Regions from separate parts of the Bacillus sp. SCT118 genome, predicted to be linked through region 3. Evidence: predicted binding sites of a transcription regulator. Region 3 holds the regulator's gene; each other region holds the start of a gene.
What was found. Region 3 encodes Rex, which represses fermentation and respiration genes when NADH is low (regulators of the CRP and FNR family bind a similar motif). Its sites were predicted from a motif close to TTGTGAAATATTTCACAA; they were not measured.

Region 1 (6,434 bases), 1.0 Mb from region 3:
AAGAATGAAAACACACACGGAGAGAAACAGCCAGAGCATCAACTAACACTGGGGCATTCACAAGATTGTTAGTTTTTTCTCGATGGGTACAAATCAATTCACGTTACAATAAACACACAACGTGACTTTCTTCGAGGTGAGCTCATGAATTTTCTCTCTGTTCGACCATCTGATAGTGATCTTATATCCAGCGATCTGCATGAATTGCTGGAATCGATCAGCACGAAAAGAAAAATGGAAAAACACACGTATTTGTTTCGAGAAGGAATGGATGCAGAAGAGCTTTATCTGATTCAATCAGGACTTATTGAAATCGGCAAGCTGACATCTGACGGAAAAGACCTGACGCTTAGAATCTGCCAAAAGCATGATATCGTCGGAGAATTAACACTTTTCACTGAAGAACCGAGGTATATGCTCAGTGCAAAAGTGCTAGAGGATGGCGAGGTGCTCGTCATTAATAAAAATAAGCTGGAAAAAGAATTAATCCAAAACGGCGCTTTGACATTTGAGTTCATGAAATGGATGAGCACGCACCTCCGGAAGATTCAGTCCAAAATCAGGGATCTGCTTCTTCATGGCAAAAAGGGGGCGCTCTATTCCACCCTTATCCGTTTATCAAACAGCTACGGAGTGGAGCGAAGCGACGGCATTCTGATTAACATTGTCCTGACAAATCAGGATTTGGCAAAGTTTTGCGCGGCTGCACGGGAAAGCGTCAATCGTATGCTCGGAGATCTCCGTAAAAAAGGGGTTATTTCGATAGACGAATCCGGAAAAATTATTTTGCACAAGCGGGACTATTTACGATGTGAGATTGAGTGTGAAAATTGCCCGCTGGAGATTTGCAATATTGACTGAAAAAAACAAGGACAGCGGTGTCCTTGTTTTTTTCACCTTGTGATAAACAGGCACATGACGGCAAGAAAGAAGCAGGCATTCACGATTTCCAGAATGCCAATCGTTTTTACGGGCCAATCCCTTCCATGAAAAAACCATGCCCGCAAGCTGCTCGGGATAAAAGCGAGAAACGCCCATCCTGCTCCGAAAAGAGCGGATAAAAAGGGGAGCAGCAGGTGATATCCCCATGACCAGTATGCAAATGCCCTGTTTTTTCTTTCACGAATCACCGATTTCACATAAAAGGAACTCCCGATAAAAAATAAAGCAGACTGCAAGAAAATAAACCAAGCCCAGCCGTCGAGGGTTCCCATCCCCAGCCAGCAGCTCGCAAACCCGCCCGAACAAAAGAACAAGACACCTGCAACATCATTCAATAGGGCCCGTTCGTTTTTTCGGCGGGCAAAATACATATGTATGAAAAACAGCGGCAGTAAAGAAACGCCCACCCAGATGAGAGGCGGCTTATGAAAGACCGAGATCATCAAAAAGCAGCAGGCGGGAAAACCGTAATAACACATCCACTTTTGATATGGTTTGCTTTGTTTCTTTTTTAAGGCAAGCGTAACGGGATAAACCGCTAAGTATAGGAAAAGCCAACCAAGGAAGAGCGGAATATGCCAAATAACGGGGCCTCCCTTGACCATGCCGAGTAAAAATGGAAGCAGCAGCATCGCCCACGCGCCGTGCTGCTTCGGAATCAGCGCCTTCATCGAAATCCTCCTTTTTTCTTTCATTATAAATGCAGTCACCCTCCTGATAAGTGACATTCATCATACAGGCTGTGAAATACATCACTGCTGTACAGGCTCGATCGAGCTACACTAAAGCTATCCTTAGCACAGGAGGTTTTCCTATGAATCAGTGTGACTATTTATTATTTCTGAAACAACTTCCTATGTTTAATGAAGTGCCTCTATCCATTGTCGAAACCTTGCTGAAAAACGGCACGTTTATCCGCGGCTCATGTGATCAGTCTCCATCTTTTCTTCATTCTCAATCTGTTTATATTGTATTAAAAGGCAGTGTCCGTTTCATGGACACGAGGCTCCCTGAAGGATCGAAAACCGTTGCGCTGTGGGAAAAAGGCGATGTGTTTCCGATTGATGAAAAAGGCGGGCTTTATTTATCGCCCTTTATCTCAGTCAATGCCACTTCAGACATTCTGATTCTCAACATCCCATATTACATATTTAAGAAAATGATGTCTTATCATCCGCAGCTGCAAATGAACTTTTTGGCTATGCTTCAGCAAAATGTTTTTTGTTCCTATCAATTATTTTTGCGGTATCTGCATACATCACAGGATGAAAACGCTGAGCCCGGTTCTTAAATAGAGCCGGTTTTTTTGATCTTTGAATGAAAGGCGGCTAATGACCCAAGTGTCCTCCTGAACGCAGCCTTCCTCACATCCTGTGAAAATCCTTCCTTCTCCTTTGTGTGAACGTTTTGTGAAAAAAGCAGAGTGTGTGACATAGTTCACAAGGAAACACGCTGTCCCTGTTTATAGTGAACTTAGCATCACCTGACTCGGAAGGAGTGAACTCTCATGAAGAAAAAGAAAATGAGTCCGTTGTTTAGGAGATTGAATTATTTCTCTCCTATCGAACACCATTCAAATAAACATAGCCAAACCACCCGCGAAGATCGCGATTGGGAGAATGTATACAGAAACAGATGGCAGTACGACAAAGTCGTTCGCTCCACCCACGGCGTCAACTGCACGGGTTCCTGCAGCTGGAATATTTATGTGAAAAATGGAATTGTCACGTGGGAAGGACAAAACTTGAATTATCCTTCAACAGGCCCGGATATGCCTGATTTCGAACCGAGAGGCTGTCCGCGGGGGGCCAGTTTTTCATGGTATATCTACAGCCCGCTCCGTGTGAAATATCCATACGTGCGCGGTGTGCTGATCAATTTGTGGCGGGAAGCACTGCAAGAACATCAAAATCCATTGGAAGCCTGGAAATCGATCGTCGAAAACCCTGAAAAAGCGAAGTCCTATAAACAGGCGAGAGGGAAAGGCGGTTTTGTGCGCGCTGAATGGCCGGAGGTGCTGAAGCTGATTTCAGCCTCTCTGCTGTATACAGTGATGAAATACGGGCCTGACCGAAACGTCGGTTTTTCTCCGATTCCGGCCATGTCCATGATCAGCCATGCATCAGGCTCTCGGTTTATGTCGTTAATCGGAGGCCCTATGCTCAGTTTTTATGACTGGTATGCGGATCTTCCTCCGGCATCCCCGCAAATTTGGGGTGACCAGACGGACGTTCCGGAAAGCAGTGATTGGTACAATTCCGGCTATATCATCACATGGGGCTCCAACGTTCCGTTAACGAGAACGCCTGACGCGCATTTTTTGGCGGAGGCCCGCTATAAAGGCGCTAAGGTCATTTCGATCAGTCCGGATTTTGCGGAATCCTCAAAGTTCGCGGATGACTGGCTGAGTATTCGCCAAGGGACTGACGGGGCGCTTGCGATGGCGATGGGTCATGTCATTCTGCAGGAATTTTACGTGAACCAAGAAACTGAACGTTTTATTGAGTACGCGAAGCAATACACTGATTTTCCATTTCTCGTCACCCTGTCAAAAGAAAATGGCGTATACACAGCGGGACGGTTTCTGCATGCGAAGGACATCGGGCGGCAGACAAAGCATGATCAGTGGAAGCCTGCGGTTTGGGATGAACAAACAAGTTCATTTGCCATACCCCAAGGGACAATGGGATCGCGCTGGGACGGGCAGCAGAAATGGAACCTGCACATGATTGATGAAGAAACCGGGGAACCGATTGAACCCCGTCTCTCTGTGCTGGGAATAGAGGACGAAATCGGCACGGTGCGCATCCCGTATTTTTCAAATGACGGAAACAAAGTGCTCGAGCGGGATCTTCCTATTAAAAAAATGAACCTGAACGGCGAAGAAACGTACATCACGACCGTGTTTGACTTGATACTGGCTAACTACGGCGTGAACCGGGGCATCGGTAAACGATCGGCTGTCTCCTATGATGATCCTGAGCCGTTTACGCCTGCTTGGCAGGAACAAATGACAGGAATCAAAAAAGAAGCTGTCGTTAAGATTGCCAGAGAGTTTGCCCAAAATGCGATCGATACAGACGGCCGGTCCATGATTATCGTAGGGGCCGGCATTAACCACTGGTTCAACTCCGACACGATCTACCGAGCGGTGTTAAATCTTGTTTTACTTGTAGGCGCCCAAGGCGTAAACGGCGGAGGCTGGGCCCATTACGTGGGGCAGGAAAAGCTCCGACCTGCTGAAGGGTGGCAGACGATTGCAACTGCAAAGGACTGGGAGGGCGTGCCCAAGCTGCAAAACGGCACCTCATTTTTCTACTTTGCGACAGATCAGTGGCGTTATGAGGACCAGCCGATCAGTGATTTGGCATCACCGATTGCTGCGTCATCCCGCTACAAGCACCACGCTGATTACAATGTGCTGGCCGCGCGGCTGGGATGGCTTCCGTCTTACCCGACTTTCAATCAAAATGGCATCGATCTGTATAAAGAAGCTGAAAAAGCAGGGGCAGCAACACCCGAAGACGTAGGTGCGTACGTGGCCTCACAGCTCCAAGAGAAAAAACTGAAATTCGCGATTGAAGATCCTGATAATGAAGTGAATTTCCCAAGAAATCTCTTCGTATGGCGGGCAAATCTGATCTCAAGCTCAGGAAAAGGGCATGAATATTTTCTCAAGCATTTGCTGGGGACGACGAACGGTTTAATGAATGACGATAGCGACAGCATCCGCCCTGAAGAAATCAAATGGCGGGAGCAGGCGCCGGAAGGAAAGCTCGACTTGTTAATCAATCTTGACTTCCGAATGGCCGGTACGGCGCTGTATTCCGATATCGTGCTGCCGGCGGCGACATGGTATGAAAAACACGATCTCAGCAGCACAGATATGCATCCGTTCATTCATCCATTTGCTCCTGCGATCTCGGCTCCGTGGGAATCGAAGTCAGACTGGGATATTTTCAAGGCGCTGTCAAAAGCCGTTTCCGATCTGGCAGAAGAAGTCGATATGGAGCCGGTGAAAGAAGTGGTTGCGACGCCGCTCCTCCATGACACCATGCAGGAATTGGCCCAGCCATTCGGCAAAATCAATGACTGGAGCAAAGGCGAATGTGAAGCCATTCCGGGAAAAACGATGCCGAACATCCAAGTCGTTGAACGGGATTACAAACACATTTTTCATAAAATGACTGCACTTGGTCCGAACGTTGCTTTAAAGCCGAGCGGAACAAAAGGGATGAGCTGGTCAATAGCCGATGAATATGAATCACTCAAACAGAGATTGGGAGAAATCACCTCGGACAGTGTCGCAAAGGGTTGTCCAAATATAAGTGAAGCAAAGCAGGCAGCAGAAGCGATTTTAACCCTATCATCCACTTCGAATGGAAAGGTCGCAGTAAAAGCATGGGAATCACTTGAAAACATCACGAACCTGAAGCTGAAAGACCTGGCGGAAGAACGCGAGGAAGAATGCTTTACGTTCGAACAAATTACAGCCCAGCCGAAAACGGTGATCACGTCTCCAGCGTTTTCCGGATCTGAAAAAGGAGGGCGCAGGTATTCGCCGTTTACAACGAATGTTGAAAAATTAATTCCGTGGCGGACGCTGACAGGCAGACAATCCTATTATGTCGATCATGAACTGATGATGGAATTCGGTGAAACGATGGCGACATTCAAACCGATCCTCCAGCATCGCCCGTTTCTGAGCAAGCGGCCTGATCAAGAGGGAAAAGAAATCGTCCTCAATTATTTGACGCCGCATAATAAATGGTCTGTCCACAGCATGTATTTTGATTCTCTGCCGATGCTGACGCTGTTCCGCGGCGGGCCGACCGTGTGGATGAATAAAGATGATGCAGAGGACACGGATATCAAAGACAACGATTGGATTGAATGCTTTAACCGAAACGGTGTTGTCGTCGCGAGAGCCGTTTTGTCTCATCGGATTCCTAAAGGAATGGCGTTTATGCACCATGCCCAAGACCGCCACATCAACGTGCCCGGCACAAAGCTGACGAATAACCGCGGAGGCACCCATAACAGCCCGACAAGGATACACGTCAAGCCGACACAGATGATCGGGGGCTACGCCCAGCTCAGCTACGGCTTTAATTATTACGGTCCAACGGGGAATCAGCGCGACCTGAACGTCGTCATCCGCAAGCTGAAGGAGGTCGATTGGCTTGAAGATTAAAGCGCAAATCGGTATGGTCATGAACTTGGATAAATGCATCGGCTGCCACACGTGCAGCGTCACCTGCAAAAACACGTGGACAAACCGTTCCGGTGCGGAATATATGTACTTCAATAATGTAGAAACAAAGCCGGGCATCGGCTACCCGAAGCAATGGGAGGACCAGGACAAATATAAAGGCGGCTGGACATTGAAAAAAGGAAAGCTCGAGCTGAAATCGGGCTCGAAAACCAACCGGCTTGCAGGCCTTTTCTATAATCCGAATCAGCCGTCGATTGATGATTACTATGAGCCCTGG
Region 2 (6,434 bases), 640 kb from region 3:
TCTTCTTTGCGAACGCCGACTTCTGAGTTGAGCCGGTTTAGAAACAAACTTGAGAGCACCATCGAATTTCCGATGACCATCCCGCTGATCGGAATGACATATCGTGCCGTAAGCGGAATGATATGAAGAGACAGCAGAATTCCCTGTGTCACAATTTCTACGATTGCTAACGCGGCAAACACCCTCCAAAACGAACCGATTGTATTTTTCTTTCGCTTGATGACATTTTGCGCCGCCACCGCGAGCATTAACAGCACCATCAGCAGGATAAAAACAGGGTGGTCTCCGCGAAAAATCAGCGACAAAACATAACCGATGATAAGCAGCTGCACTGCGGCCCGGATGGTGGCGATGATCATGTCTTTTTCTACACCTGCTTTAAAGGATTTTGATAAAAACAAGGCGATCAAAACAAAGATCATCGTTAAAGAGAGAGAAAGGTAATCCATTACCGAGTCCCACCCTTCAAAAAATCTTTCGCTGCTTCATGCTGCGGAGCGGAGAAAAATGTTTCGGTTTCAGCGATTTCAAGCAGCCGGCCTTCTGCCATAAACCAAATGGTATCGGCTACTCGTTTTGCCTGCTCCATATTATGAGTGACCCACATGACTGTCCATTTTTTCTCTTGATGCTGACGTTTGATCAGTTCTTCAATCTCAAGAGCAGAAACCGGATCCAAGGCCGACGTGATTTCGTCCAACAATAGAATGGAGGAAGGATTTGAGAGCGTTCTGGCCAGTGACAGCCTTTGCCGCTGCCCGCCCGATAAGTCTCTGGCGCTTCTGTCTAACAGCACTGGTGGCAGCCCTGCAAGAGAAGCCAGCTTTTCAGGAGAGTACAGCTGGGATTGATGCAGCCTTTGTACAAGATTTAAATTGTCACGCACTGTCCCGTCGAGCACGGGAGCCGATTGAAATGCGAGGGCTGCCGTTCGCCTCAGCTCATTGACATTCCATTCTCTGATTTCCTTTCCATATATTTTGACTTCGCCGCTGTCAGGCGTTCTCATTAAATTACACATAGAAAGGAGGGTGCTTTTGCCTGAGCCGGAAGGACCTAAAACGGCTACGATTGCACCCTGTTGAATGTCTCCGGTGATATCCTGCAGCACATCATAGGTTTGTCCATCTTGTTTATAGCTTTTTCTGACTGATCTGAAGGAGATGGCTGGTATGTTTTGTGTTTGATCGTTTGCTTCCATTACAATAATCACCTTTCAATATAAGTAGGCTGACATTATATTTAACTATAACGTGAAACAGATCCCTTTTGGTAGCACAAATAAAGGAGAACAGGCTTTCACCCATTCTCCTGCAGATGCTACGCAGTCAGATTTGACTGTGCTTTCTTTTTCGGTTTTCTCGGCTGTGAAGCGAAGGTATGTAACATCATCCCCGCTATTATAATGAATAAACCGGCAAATGATAAAAGAGATGGGAAAACGCCTGACAGCAGAACAATTTCACCAAGCAGCGCGAAAATCACTTCACCGGATTGAGTGGCTTCAACAGCTGCGAGTTTTTGCGGATTGTCTCTTACCATATCAGTGGCCCAGAAAAATAAAACCGTCGCAATGATGCCTGAGCTGATGGCAACGATAAAGGATTGAACGGTTTGACTTGCTGATGGAAGGCCATCTGACCACCAGCCGTAAGCTGCTAATATAAGCCAGAATGGAAGGCTTGCCAATGTCATTCCAAGCACGCGCTGAAATGTATCAAGCCGGCCTCCGTATTCTTCAAGCATTCTCCTGTTTCCTAACGGATAGGCAAAAGCCGCAATGACAACCGGCAGCACACTGAAAAGCAGCATCCTCCCAGAAAGCGACTCTGCATGCTGAAGCTGAATCAGAGCCGCTCCAATCAGGATGATCATGGAAGTGCCAAGTGAAACCAGGGGAATCTTTTGGCGAACGAGCTGCGGACCGCCCGGCATATCTTGTTTGACATAAAACAAAGGAGATAAGAGCACCCCGGCTACAATGGTAATTTGCCAGGTTCCGGCTATGAGCCACCCCGGACCGTATGCAGCCGCAAATGTAATCGGCGCGTAAAAAAGCACGAAGCCAACGAAGCTCCATTTGATCCAATAAAACGGCTTTTTCCTCATCTCTAGTAAGAGAGGCGTGAATGTCCCTCTCAGGATGACAATCAAACATAAAAACGGCACCATAAAAATAAAGCGCAGCGAAGAGCTCCAAAGCCAGCTGCCTCCTGATAACTCCATCGCTCTGTTTAATATAAAGGTAACGGCGAAAAAGAGTGAAGCCAATATTCCGATAACGATAGCTTTCATGATATCCCTCATTCTGGCATTATTTTTTTATACTATACTATTCGGTATCATGCAGATCAATGGAATCATGAGAAAAACATCATGTTTTATAAACCACTATATGTGGAAGACAAAAAAGGGAGGTGAAATTGATGGAAAGAGAGACACAGACATACTTCTTTCCGGATGACGGCAGGATTCCGAATCACCCTGATTTTCCGCTCGTGGTGTATCAAAACGCGCTTAAGGACACCGGACTGGCAGAGCGGATCGTCACCCGGCATGGCTGGTCAAACAGCTGGTCAGGGAGTGTTTTTCCATACCATCATTATCACAGCAATACGCATGAAGTCCTGATTGCCCTTAGGGGAGAGGCTGTGATTCAGTTTGGGGGAGAAAAAGGGGCTGCCATCCCTTTCAAATCAGGCGACGCAGTCGTGATTCCAGCCGGAGTCGGACATAAAAAGCTCAGCTCAAGCCCCGATTTTACTGTCCTTGGCGCCTATCCCGGTGGCATTCAGTATGATATGAAGACGGGAAAGCCGAATGAGCGAGAGGAAGCGGTCAAACAGATTAGGCAGGCGGCGTTGCCGGCGAATGATCCGATCACAGGAAAAAGAGAGCCTCTATTGGAAATATGGGTAAAGTGAAGGGGAGAAATTGCTGGATTGTCAATAACTAGTGCCGCAGAAACGTTATGACATGAGCTCCATATAAATTAATTTCATAATCGAAGCAATTCACGTTCAAATTTTGTTCAAAAAGTGTTATCATATAGAAGGTAATCGAATTGGAGTTTTTTGTGTTTGCTATTTTCAGAGAGAGTAAAGGATTTTGACTTATTCAATTGTTTATTTTTAGATAAAAATAATACTGAATATGGCAAGATGAAAAACTGGGTAGTAAACATTTATTTTTGTAAATGATTGTGCACGAATTCACAATCCTTATTCTTATGCCTTAAAAGCGTGAGACAGGGAGAGGCACTACCCTTTCCAAAAAAATCAGCAAACTGCTTATAGTAAAGGAGAATTGGATATGCCAGAAACAATCGATCAAACAAATGCGTCTGTCAGCCAAAGCCAGCAAGATCTTATTGATCAGCTATTAAAGCCAGAAGTTCAAGAATCATTGACTGTTTTAGTTGACCAGCTTCCGAAGCTGACTGAGTTAGTGAATATTTTAACGAAGTCTTATGATTTCGCTCAGTCTGTAGCGACTGACGAAGTGTTAAAGAGCGACACAGTCGGTGCGATCACTGAAATTCTCGAGCCTGTAAAAGAAACAGCGAAAGAAGTAGCTGCGACTGCGATTGAAGCAAAAGACCGCGCGGAAGCAAGCAACGAAACAATTGGACTTTTCGGCCTTCTTCGCATGCTGAAAGATCCTCAAGCTCAAAAGCTGTTCCGTTTTGCTAACAGCTACCTTGAAGTCATGAACGAACGCGAAAACCAAAAATAATCTCAGATTCAAATTGATATAAAGGACGGAGGATATACGATGTCAAAACATATTGTCATTCTAGGCGCTGGTTATGGCGGAGTTCTTTCTGCTCTAACAGTTCGCAAACATTACACAAAAGAACAAGCACGCGTGACAGTGGTAAACAAATACCCTACTCACCAAATCATTACGGAATTACACCGCCTTGCTGCAGGCAACGTGTCTGAAAAAGCGGTTGCAATGCCATTAGAAAAACTTTTCAAAGGCAAAGACATTGATCTTAAAATTGCGGAAGTAAGCTCTTTCTCTGTTGATAAAAAAGAAGTTGCGCTTGCTGACGGTTCTACATTAACTTACGATGCGCTTGTTGTAGGTCTTGGTTCTGTAACGGCTTACTTCGGCATCCCAGGTCTTGAAGAAAACAGCATGGTATTGAAATCTGCTGCTGATGCGAACAAAGTCTTCCAGCATGTTGAAGATCGTGTGCGCGAGTACTCTAAAACGAAAAACGAAGCAGATGCAACAATCCTTATCGGCGGCGGCGGCTTAACAGGTGTTGAGCTTGTTGGTGAGCTTGCTGACATCATGCCGAACCTTGCGAAAAAATACGGCGTAGACCATAAAGAAATCAAATTAAAACTTGTTGAAGCAGGTCCGAAGATCCTTCCTGTTCTTCCGGATGATCTTATCGAGCGTGCGACTGCAAGCCTTGAAAAACGCGGCGTTGAGTTCTTAACAGGTCTTCCTGTTACAAATGTAGAAGGAAACGTAATTGATCTGAAAGACGGATCTAAAGTTGTTGCCAACACATTTGTTTGGACTGGCGGCGTACAAGGTAACCCATTAGTCGGTGAATCAGGCCTAGAAGTGAACCGCGGACGCGCGACTGTAAATGACTTCCTGCAATCTACATCTCATGAAGATGTATTCGTTGCTGGAGACAGCGCAGTTTACTTCGGTGCAGACGGCCGTCCATACCCGCCAACTGCACAAATCGCATGGCAAATGGGTGAGCTGATCGGTTACAACCTATTCGCTTACCTGGAAGGCAAAACGCTTGAAACATTCAAGCCAGTAAACTCTGGTACACTTGCAAGCCTTGGACGCAAAGACGCGGTTGCCATCATTGGTGCAAATTCTACACCGCTTAAAGGTCTTCCTGCTTCCTTGATGAAAGAAGCAAGTAACGTACGCTACTTAACACACATTAAAGGACTTTTCAGCCTGGCTTACTAATCCTTTTTATGAATCTGACATTGCCAAAAGCGTTCCTTTCCGAGTGCTTTCTGGCAATGTCTTTTTTTTGTTTATATGCCAACGTTAACATTTCATTTTCAAAAAAGAGATTGATCCCAGAGGAATATAAAGGTAAAATAAATACAAATCAAAATGTTAACGTTAACATTTTGAAATAGAATGAAAGACGGTGAGGACATGGAACCCTTCATGGGCGAAAACTTTTTATTGAAAAATGAAACCGCTGTCAGCCTCTATCATAATTATGCGAAAGACATGCCAATTATTGATTACCACTGCCACTTAAATCCGAAAGAAATCTATGAAAATAAGACATTTCAAAACATCACGGAAGCCTGGCTGTATGGTGACCATTATAAATGGCGCGTCATGAGAGCCAATGGAATTGAGGAGACATACATTACCGGAGATGCGCCTGATGAGGAGAAATTTATGGCTTGGGCGAAAACCGTGCCGGTGGCGATTGGCAATCCGCTCTACAACTGGACTCACTTAGAATTGCAGCGTTTTTTTGGCATTTATGAGATTTTAAACGAGAAGTCCGGGCCGGCTATATGGAAACGGACAAATGAACTGCTCAAAGGGGAAGGCTTCGGGGCAAGGGATTTAATCGTGAAATCAAATGTAAAGGTTGTGTGCACCACAGATGACCCTGTCGATTCTCTTGAATACCATCTATTATTAAGAGAAGACAAAGACTTTCCTGTCAGCGTGCTGCCTGGATTTCGGCCGGATAAAGGACTTGAGATCAATCGTGAAGGCTTTCCTGACTGGGTGCAGGCGCTTGAAGATGCCGCCGCCATATCCATTACAACCTATGATGAGTTTTTAAAGGCGTTGGAAAAACGAGTGCGATTCTTCCACTCAGCCGGCGGCAGAGTTTCTGATCACGCGATAGATTCAATGGTATTTGCCGAAACAACAAAAGAAGAAGCTGGACGGATTTTTTCTGACAGATTACAAGGAACAGAGGTTTCTTATGAAGATGAGAAGAAATTTAAGACATATACGCTTCAGTTTCTTTGCGGTTTGTATGCGGAGCTCGATTGGGCGATGCAGTTTCATATCAACGCTTTAAGAAACACGAATACAAAAATGATGAAAAGGCTCGGACCTGATACAGGCTATGATTCAATGAACGATCAAGAAATTGCTAAGCCTTTATACAAGCTGCTGAACTCAGTTGAGATGAAGAACCAGCTGCCGAAAACGATTTTATATTCACTGAATCCAAATGATAACTATGTCATCGCCAGCATGATTAACAGTTTTCAGGACGGTATTACCCCAGGAAAAATACAATTCGGCACAGCCTGGTGGTTTAACGATACTAAAGACGGAATGCTCGACCAAATGAAAGCGTTATCAAACGTTGGCCTTTTCAGCCGTTTTATCGGCATGCTCACCGATTCCAGAAGCTTTCTTTCGTATACGCGCCACGAATATTTCAGGCGGATCGT
Region 3 (6,434 bases):
TTGCGGTTTTTCTTTTGCAGAATCCGGCAACACAATTCCGCTGGCAGTTTTTTCTTCAGATTCTACGAGTTCAATGACAACGCGATCACCTAATGGCTTTAACAATGTAATAACCTCCTCAATAGTATGAATATGTAATTTTAGCACTCAGCACTAAAGAGTGCTAACACAATTCTTATAATAAAGAATCTCCCTTCCAATTTCAAGTGATAAGACAAAAAATTTTTCACGCTTACATCATTCTTTTCCGCTCCCTTTTCCGTTAGCTTTTTCACCCCCGTACCGATTATGTTACAATAGCTGTAGATGAACGAAACCCACTTAACAAAGGAGTACATACCATTTGAGAAAACAGTATTGGTTTATTATTTTGACATATATCATCATGCAGTTTTCCGCATTAATCGCGATTCCCTTGTTATTTAAATTCGGTTATGCCGGAGGACAGCCTACAAATGAAAATATGCTGCATGCACAAGGATTATGGTCCGTCATCAGCTTTATCGCCTGTCTCCTTATTGTTCTGCTCATTCTGAGAACCGTTCCGAAAGAAACGCTGCGAAACGGACAGAAGGACTCAATCGGACTTTCTATCCTTTGGGCGATAGCCGGTTTTTTCATTGCCCTTTTCTCTCAAGGAATAGCAGGCTCTATTGAATATTATGTTTTTGGCATCGGAAGAGAATCAGAAAATACACAAGCGATTCTGGATGTCATTCAGGCAGTCCCGCTCATGATTATCGTTTCTTCCATCGTCGGGCCTATATTAGAAGAAATCATCTTCAGAAAAATCATTTTCGGCGCGCTGTACGAAAAAACGAATTTCTTTTTTGCAGGACTGATCAGCTCGGTTATCTTCGGTATTGTTCACGCTGATTTGAAGCATCTCCTTCTATATACAGCAATGGGCTTTACATTTGCATTTTTATATGCGAGAACAAAACGGATATGGGTGCCGATTTTCGCCCATTTAATGATGAATACATTCGTCGTCATCATGCAGCTTGAGCCTGTTCGGAATTACCTTGAACAGCAGAGCACACAAATGCAATTGATTATTGGAGGATTATTTTTATGAGAAACCCGGTAGTTTGGGGAATGATCTACTTTGCCGTAGGGTGCATCTTTACTTATCTTGCCGCAAGCTCGCCAGGCAGCATGTGGTCATTTTACTCCATCCTGCTGATGGTGTTCGCCGCTTACAACATCAGCATTTCTTTTAAGATGTTCGCCTTTTCATTTAAAATCAAAAAGAACCAAAAATAAAGAAAATCCATTTCTGAATGAGAAATGGATTCAAATTAAATCCTAAAACGGCTTTCGTTTTAGGATTTTGTCATTTTCAGCGTGATTGAAAACCCTTGAAGTCTAGGAAAGGCGAGCATTGGAGCGGAGCGAATGTTTTCATTCGTGAGCACCAACGCACAGACTTGACAACGAATGCGGGGGTTTGTCAACACGCTGAATCCATTTCTCGCATGAGAAATGGATTTTTTATTATTGCCCAGAAGACACGTCCCGATCGGCAGCACTGCTTTTCTGCGCTTTCCGATAAGCGGCCTTCGATATCAGAATACTGATTTCATATAAAATCAAAAGCGGGACTGTGACCATCATATGGGACAGAAGCTCAGGCGGTGTAATCAGGGCTGCGATCACCAGCAGCGTAAAATACGCATACTTTCTGATTTTCGCCAAGAACATCGGTGTCACAATTCCGAGCCTGGTCAAAAACATGAGGATGACCGGCATTTGGAACAGCAGTCCAAACGGAATCGTCAGCTGCAGAAGAAAATGAAAATATTCATTAATTCCGATCACCTGATTGACATTCAAGTCCTGAGAGATCCGCTTCATAAAATCAACAACAAAAGGAAATAAAATATAATATGAAAAAGATAAGCCCGCTAAAAACAGCAAAATAGAGATCGGAATGTAGCTGAGCGTTACTTTGCGCTCTTTCTCATAGAGACCCGGGCTCACAAAAGCCCAAAGCTGATAAAGAATAACCGGCGAGGTCAGGACTATGCCGATGATAAACGCAAACTGCATAAACACATAAAGCGGGTCTGTCAGGTTAAACGCGTTAAGCGTAAGCTGCTTCGCTTCATCTGTTTCTTGCAGATACACAATAATCGGCTTTGCTAAGAAAAATCCAGCAATAAAGAAAACGACAAACGCCAGCGCTACAATCAGCAACCGTTTTCGAAGCTCAGCAATATGCTCCAGCAGCGACATTTGATTCACTTTCATTCGTGTCATCCTAACTTACTGATCTTCTTTCTTTTTTTCCTCTTCATCACTCGTTAATCCTTTTGTAGCGTTTTTGAATTCACGAAGTGTGTCTCCCGCTGCTTTCCCCAATTCAGGCAGCTTTTTGGGACCGAAGATAATCAGAGCAACGATTGCGATAACAGCAAGGCTTCCAGGACCGATCGGCATATTTGGGCTCCTCCTTTCCCTCTATTCGATTTCCTCTAAAACTGAGTAATGCTTCAAAAAATAAACCAGTGACTGAAGCTCAACTGCTAAATCTATATGATGAATTCGAATGTGTTCCGGCACATTCAAACGGGCCGGCGTAAAATTAAGGATTCCCTTGATTCCTAATGCGACCAATCTGTCTGTAATGGATTGAGCGGCAACTGCTGGCACTGTAAGAATGGCAACTGATTCATCTTTTACGTGTTGTTCAAGGTCATCAAGGTTATAGACGGGCACGCCGCCTACCTCAGTTCCTATTTTACTCTCATTTATATCAAAAGCCATAGAAATTTTTGTGTTATTATTTTTTGTGAAATTATAGTGAAGAAATGCCGTTCCCAAGTTCCCGACACCAATCAAGATGACGTCTGTCATCTCATCCTGATCAAGCGTTTTTCGGAAAAAAGACAGCAAATAATCCACATTATATCCGTATCCTTTTTTGCCAAGAGCTCCAAAATAGGAAAAATCCCTCCGAATCGTGGCAGAATCAACCTTTACGGCATCACTGAGTTCAGCGGATGATACACGCTGTTTTCCTGACGCATGCAGATTCTTTAAAAAGCGATAGTAAAGCGGCAGCCGTTTCGCCGTCGCCTGCGGAATTTTTGATTGATCCTTATTCATTTTTGGTCCTCCAAATTATACTCGGATAGTTCTCTTTTAAAGTCACCGTTTTTCCCGCCTGTCTTCTCCAGCAAGAAAGTAGGGCCGATGACCATCCCCTTATCAAGGGCCTTGCACATATCGTAAACGGTAAGAGCGCACACCGATGCAGAAGTGAGCGCTTCCATTTCCACACCTGTACTCCCTTTCGTTTTGACCTGTGCTTTTATATGAAGTATAACTTCTGCTTCTTTTATTTTCCAGTCAAACGATATATCTACCCCGCTCAATGAAAGCGGATGGCACATCGGAATGATATTCGACGTTTGCTTTGCGGCCATAATGCCTGCCACCTGTGCGACAGCCAGTACATCTCCTTTGCCGATATCGTGACTCTGTATTTTCTCGTACACCTCATTCTTCATGTGTACGCTTGAAACAGCCGCCGCAGTACGGACAGTCGAAGATTTTTCGCTGATATCCACCATCTGGGCTCTGCCCTGTTCATTAAAATGAGAAAATCCATTCATATTAAAACGCTCCTTAAACAGATCATACACTATTTTCTTCTCTATGTCTTATATGGCCAATGTATTGTTTGCTGACTTCTGGTTCATAAGCTACACTTAACTTATTATAGCAGAGGTGAAATAATATGATGATCTTACAAATTAATCAGCTGTCCAAATCGTTTGGTGCTGATACTATTTTAAACAATATAAAGCTGGAAGTCAGAAATCGTGATCGCATCGCCATTGTAGGAAGAAATGGCGCCGGAAAATCCACGCTCCTTAAAATTATCGCAGGCCAGCTTTCGTATGAAAAGGGCGAAATTATTAAACCAAAAGATATTACAATGGGATATCTCGCCCAGCATACTGGCTTGGATTCTAAGCTTACCATAAAAGAAGAGCTGCTGACTGTTTTTGACCACTTAAAAGCAATGGAAAAGGAAATGCGGGCTATGGAAGAAAAAATGGCGGCAGCTGACCCGGGTGAATTAGAAAGCATCATGAAAACCTACGACCGTCTTCAGCAGGAATTCAAAGATAAGGGCGGTTATCAATATGAAGCGGATGTTAGATCTGTGCTGCATGGTCTCGGCTTCAGCCATTTTGACGATTCTACACAGGTTCAAAGCCTCAGCGGAGGCCAGAAAACAAGACTGGCTTTAGGTAAGCTTCTGTTAACACAGCCTGATTTGCTCATTCTCGATGAGCCGACAAACCATCTGGATATTGATACGCTTACCTGGCTTGAGCATTATTTACAAGGCTATTCAGGCGCCATCCTCATCGTTTCGCATGACCGCTACTTTTTGGACAAAGTGGTAAACCAGGTATACGAGGTATCAAGAGCAGAAAGCAAAAAGTATCACGGCAACTACAGCGCTTATCTCGACCAAAAAGCCGCGCAGTATGAAAAAGATCTTAAAATGTATGAAAAGCAGCAGGACGAGATTGCAAAGCTGCAGGACTTCGTAGACCGAAATCTGGCGAGAGCCTCTACCACCAAAAGGGCGCAAAGCCGCAGAAAGCAGCTTGAGCGAATGGAAGTCATGTCAAAACCGCTTGGCGATGAAAAATCCGCAAACTTTCATTTTGATATTACAAAACAGAGCGGAAATGAAGTCCTTCGTGTTCAGGATCTCACAATCAGCTATGAAAACCAGCCGCCGCTTTTAACAGAAGTGTCATTCATGCTCACAAGAGGAGAAAGCGCAGCGCTTGTCGGTCCTAACGGCATTGGTAAATCGACATTGCTGAAAACATTAATAGACACCCTAAAACCAGATCAAGGAACGATCTCATACGGCTCAAATGTCAGTGTCGGCTATTATGATCAGGAACAGGCTGAGTTGACTTCCTCTAAACGTGTCCTTGATGAGCTGTGGGACGAGTACCCCGGGCTCCCAGAAAAAGAAATCAGAACGTGTCTCGGAAATTTCTTATTCTCCGGAGATGATGTGCTGAAACCAGTTCATTCACTGAGCGGAGGCGAAAAAGCAAGATTGGCTCTAGCTAAGCTGATGCTTCAAAAAGCCAACTTTCTCATCCTTGATGAACCGACGAACCATCTGGATTTAGACAGCAAAGAAGTTCTCGAAAACGCGCTGATTGATTATCCAGGCACACTGTTATTTGTCTCACATGACAGATATTTTATTAACAGAATCGCCACAAGAGTATTGGAGCTTTCTTCAAGCCATATAGAGGAGTATCTGGGAGATTACGATTATTATACAGAGAAAAAAACAGAGCAGCTTGAATTGGAGAAAATAAATCAGCAAGAGGAAACTGAAAAAACGCCAGCTACAGTGAAATCTGACTCCAAACGTTCCTACGAGGAAGAAAAAGAATGGAAAAAGAAAGAGCGCCAACGACTCCGTCGGATTGAAGAAATTGAAACCACTGTTCAAACCATTGAAGAGAACATCAGCCGCAATGATGAATTACTATGTGACCCTGAAGTCTATCAGGACCATGAAAAAGTACAAGCTATCCATGCAGACAATGAGAAGCTTAATCAGGAGCTGGAATCTCTTTTGTCCGAATGGGAAGAACTATCCACAGAAGAAGATTAAAAAAGTCAAGCACCTCTTTTTAGAGGTGCTTTTTATCCACAAAACATACCCTAATAAGCAAAACAAAGTAAGCGCTTTATACACAATATCCACAAAATATTCTGAATTTATCCACTTTATTAACAGCGACTTCAGCCCTTTATCCATCTATATCTCTATAATTACTCACAGACATGTGGATAAATTGTGAATTATCTGTTAATAACAAACAGATAAAAAGTCTCACGCTATTATCTCGTGAGACTTTGATAAGAAGTCAATTCGAGGCCGGGCTGGCCATTCATATCATATGCACCGCGAATTCCCTTTTCAAAAGCAATTGTACCAGCAGCAGCAATCATCGCAGCATTATCCGTGCATAAAGCTAATGGAGGAATGACAAGCGTAATCCCTTCATGCTGGGCAAATTCCTTTTCTAATGCAGCTCTGAGGCCTCTGTTTGCAGCTACTCCTCCGGCTAAAAGGACCTGTTTGACATCATATTCCTTTGCCGCGCGCGCCGTTTTGGTTACCAAGACATCGATCACACTATTTTGGAAACTGGCAGACAAATCTTCCGGAGCAATCTCTTGCCCTTTTTGGGATGCATTATGAAGCGTATTGATCACCGCAGACTTCAATCCGCTAAAGCTGAAGTTGTAAGAGCCTTCTTCAAGCCATGCGCGAGGAAGCGGAATATTGTCATTCCCTTTTTCAGCTAGCTTGTCAATTTGCGGTCCACCCGGATATGGCAATCCCATCGTCCGCGCCACTTTGTCGT

Region 1: a site for Rex is predicted at 2,368-2,385, ahead of ACQVGT_RS02000 (nitrate reductase subunit alpha). Genes of this name have one in related genera too.
Region 2: a site for Rex is predicted at 3,201-3,218, ahead of ACQVGT_RS14090 (helical membrane plugin domain-containing protein). Genes of this name have one in related genera too.

What each region holds. Positions count from the first base shown of each region.
Region 1 covers NZ_CP191225.1:393,401-399,834, forward strand. Annotated here, with positions in the region: gene narK (nitrate transporter NarK) at 1-46, shown strand, start outside; gene fnr (fumarate/nitrate reduction transcriptional regulator Fnr) at 145-861, shown strand; gene ACQVGT_RS01990 (YwiC-like family protein) at 894-1,613, opposite strand; gene arfM (Crp/Fnr family transcriptional regulator ArfM) at 1,757-2,233, shown strand; gene ACQVGT_RS02000 (nitrate reductase subunit alpha) at 2,450-6,136, shown strand; gene narH (nitrate reductase subunit beta) at 6,126-6,434, shown strand, end outside.
Region 2 covers NZ_CP191225.1:2,764,206-2,770,639, reverse strand. Annotated here, with positions in the region: gene ACQVGT_RS14110 (ABC transporter permease) at 1-449, opposite strand, end outside; gene ACQVGT_RS14105 (ABC transporter ATP-binding protein) at 449-1,201, opposite strand; gene ACQVGT_RS14100 (DMT family transporter) at 1,321-2,295, opposite strand; gene ACQVGT_RS14095 (cupin domain-containing protein) at 2,427-2,924, shown strand; gene ACQVGT_RS14090 (helical membrane plugin domain-containing protein) at 3,313-3,735, shown strand; gene ACQVGT_RS14085 (NAD(P)/FAD-dependent oxidoreductase) at 3,775-4,953, shown strand; gene uxaC (glucuronate isomerase) at 5,152-6,434, shown strand, end outside.
Region 3 covers NZ_CP191225.1:3,399,516-3,405,949, forward strand. Annotated here, with positions in the region: gene groES (co-chaperone GroES) at 1-105, opposite strand, end outside; gene ACQVGT_RS17410 (CPBP family intramembrane glutamic endopeptidase) at 344-1,078, shown strand; gene ACQVGT_RS17415 (YdiK family protein) at 1,075-1,266, shown strand; gene tatC (twin-arginine translocase subunit TatC) at 1,498-2,262, opposite strand; gene tatAY (sec-independent protein translocase protein TatAY) at 2,269-2,442, opposite strand; gene ACQVGT_RS17430 (redox-sensing transcriptional repressor Rex) at 2,464-3,111, opposite strand; gene moaC (cyclic pyranopterin monophosphate synthase MoaC) at 3,108-3,620, opposite strand; gene ACQVGT_RS17440 (ABC-F family ATP-binding cassette domain-containing protein) at 3,746-5,674, shown strand; gene tsaD (tRNA (adenosine(37)-N6)-threonylcarbamoyltransferase complex transferase subunit TsaD) at 5,905-6,434, opposite strand, start outside.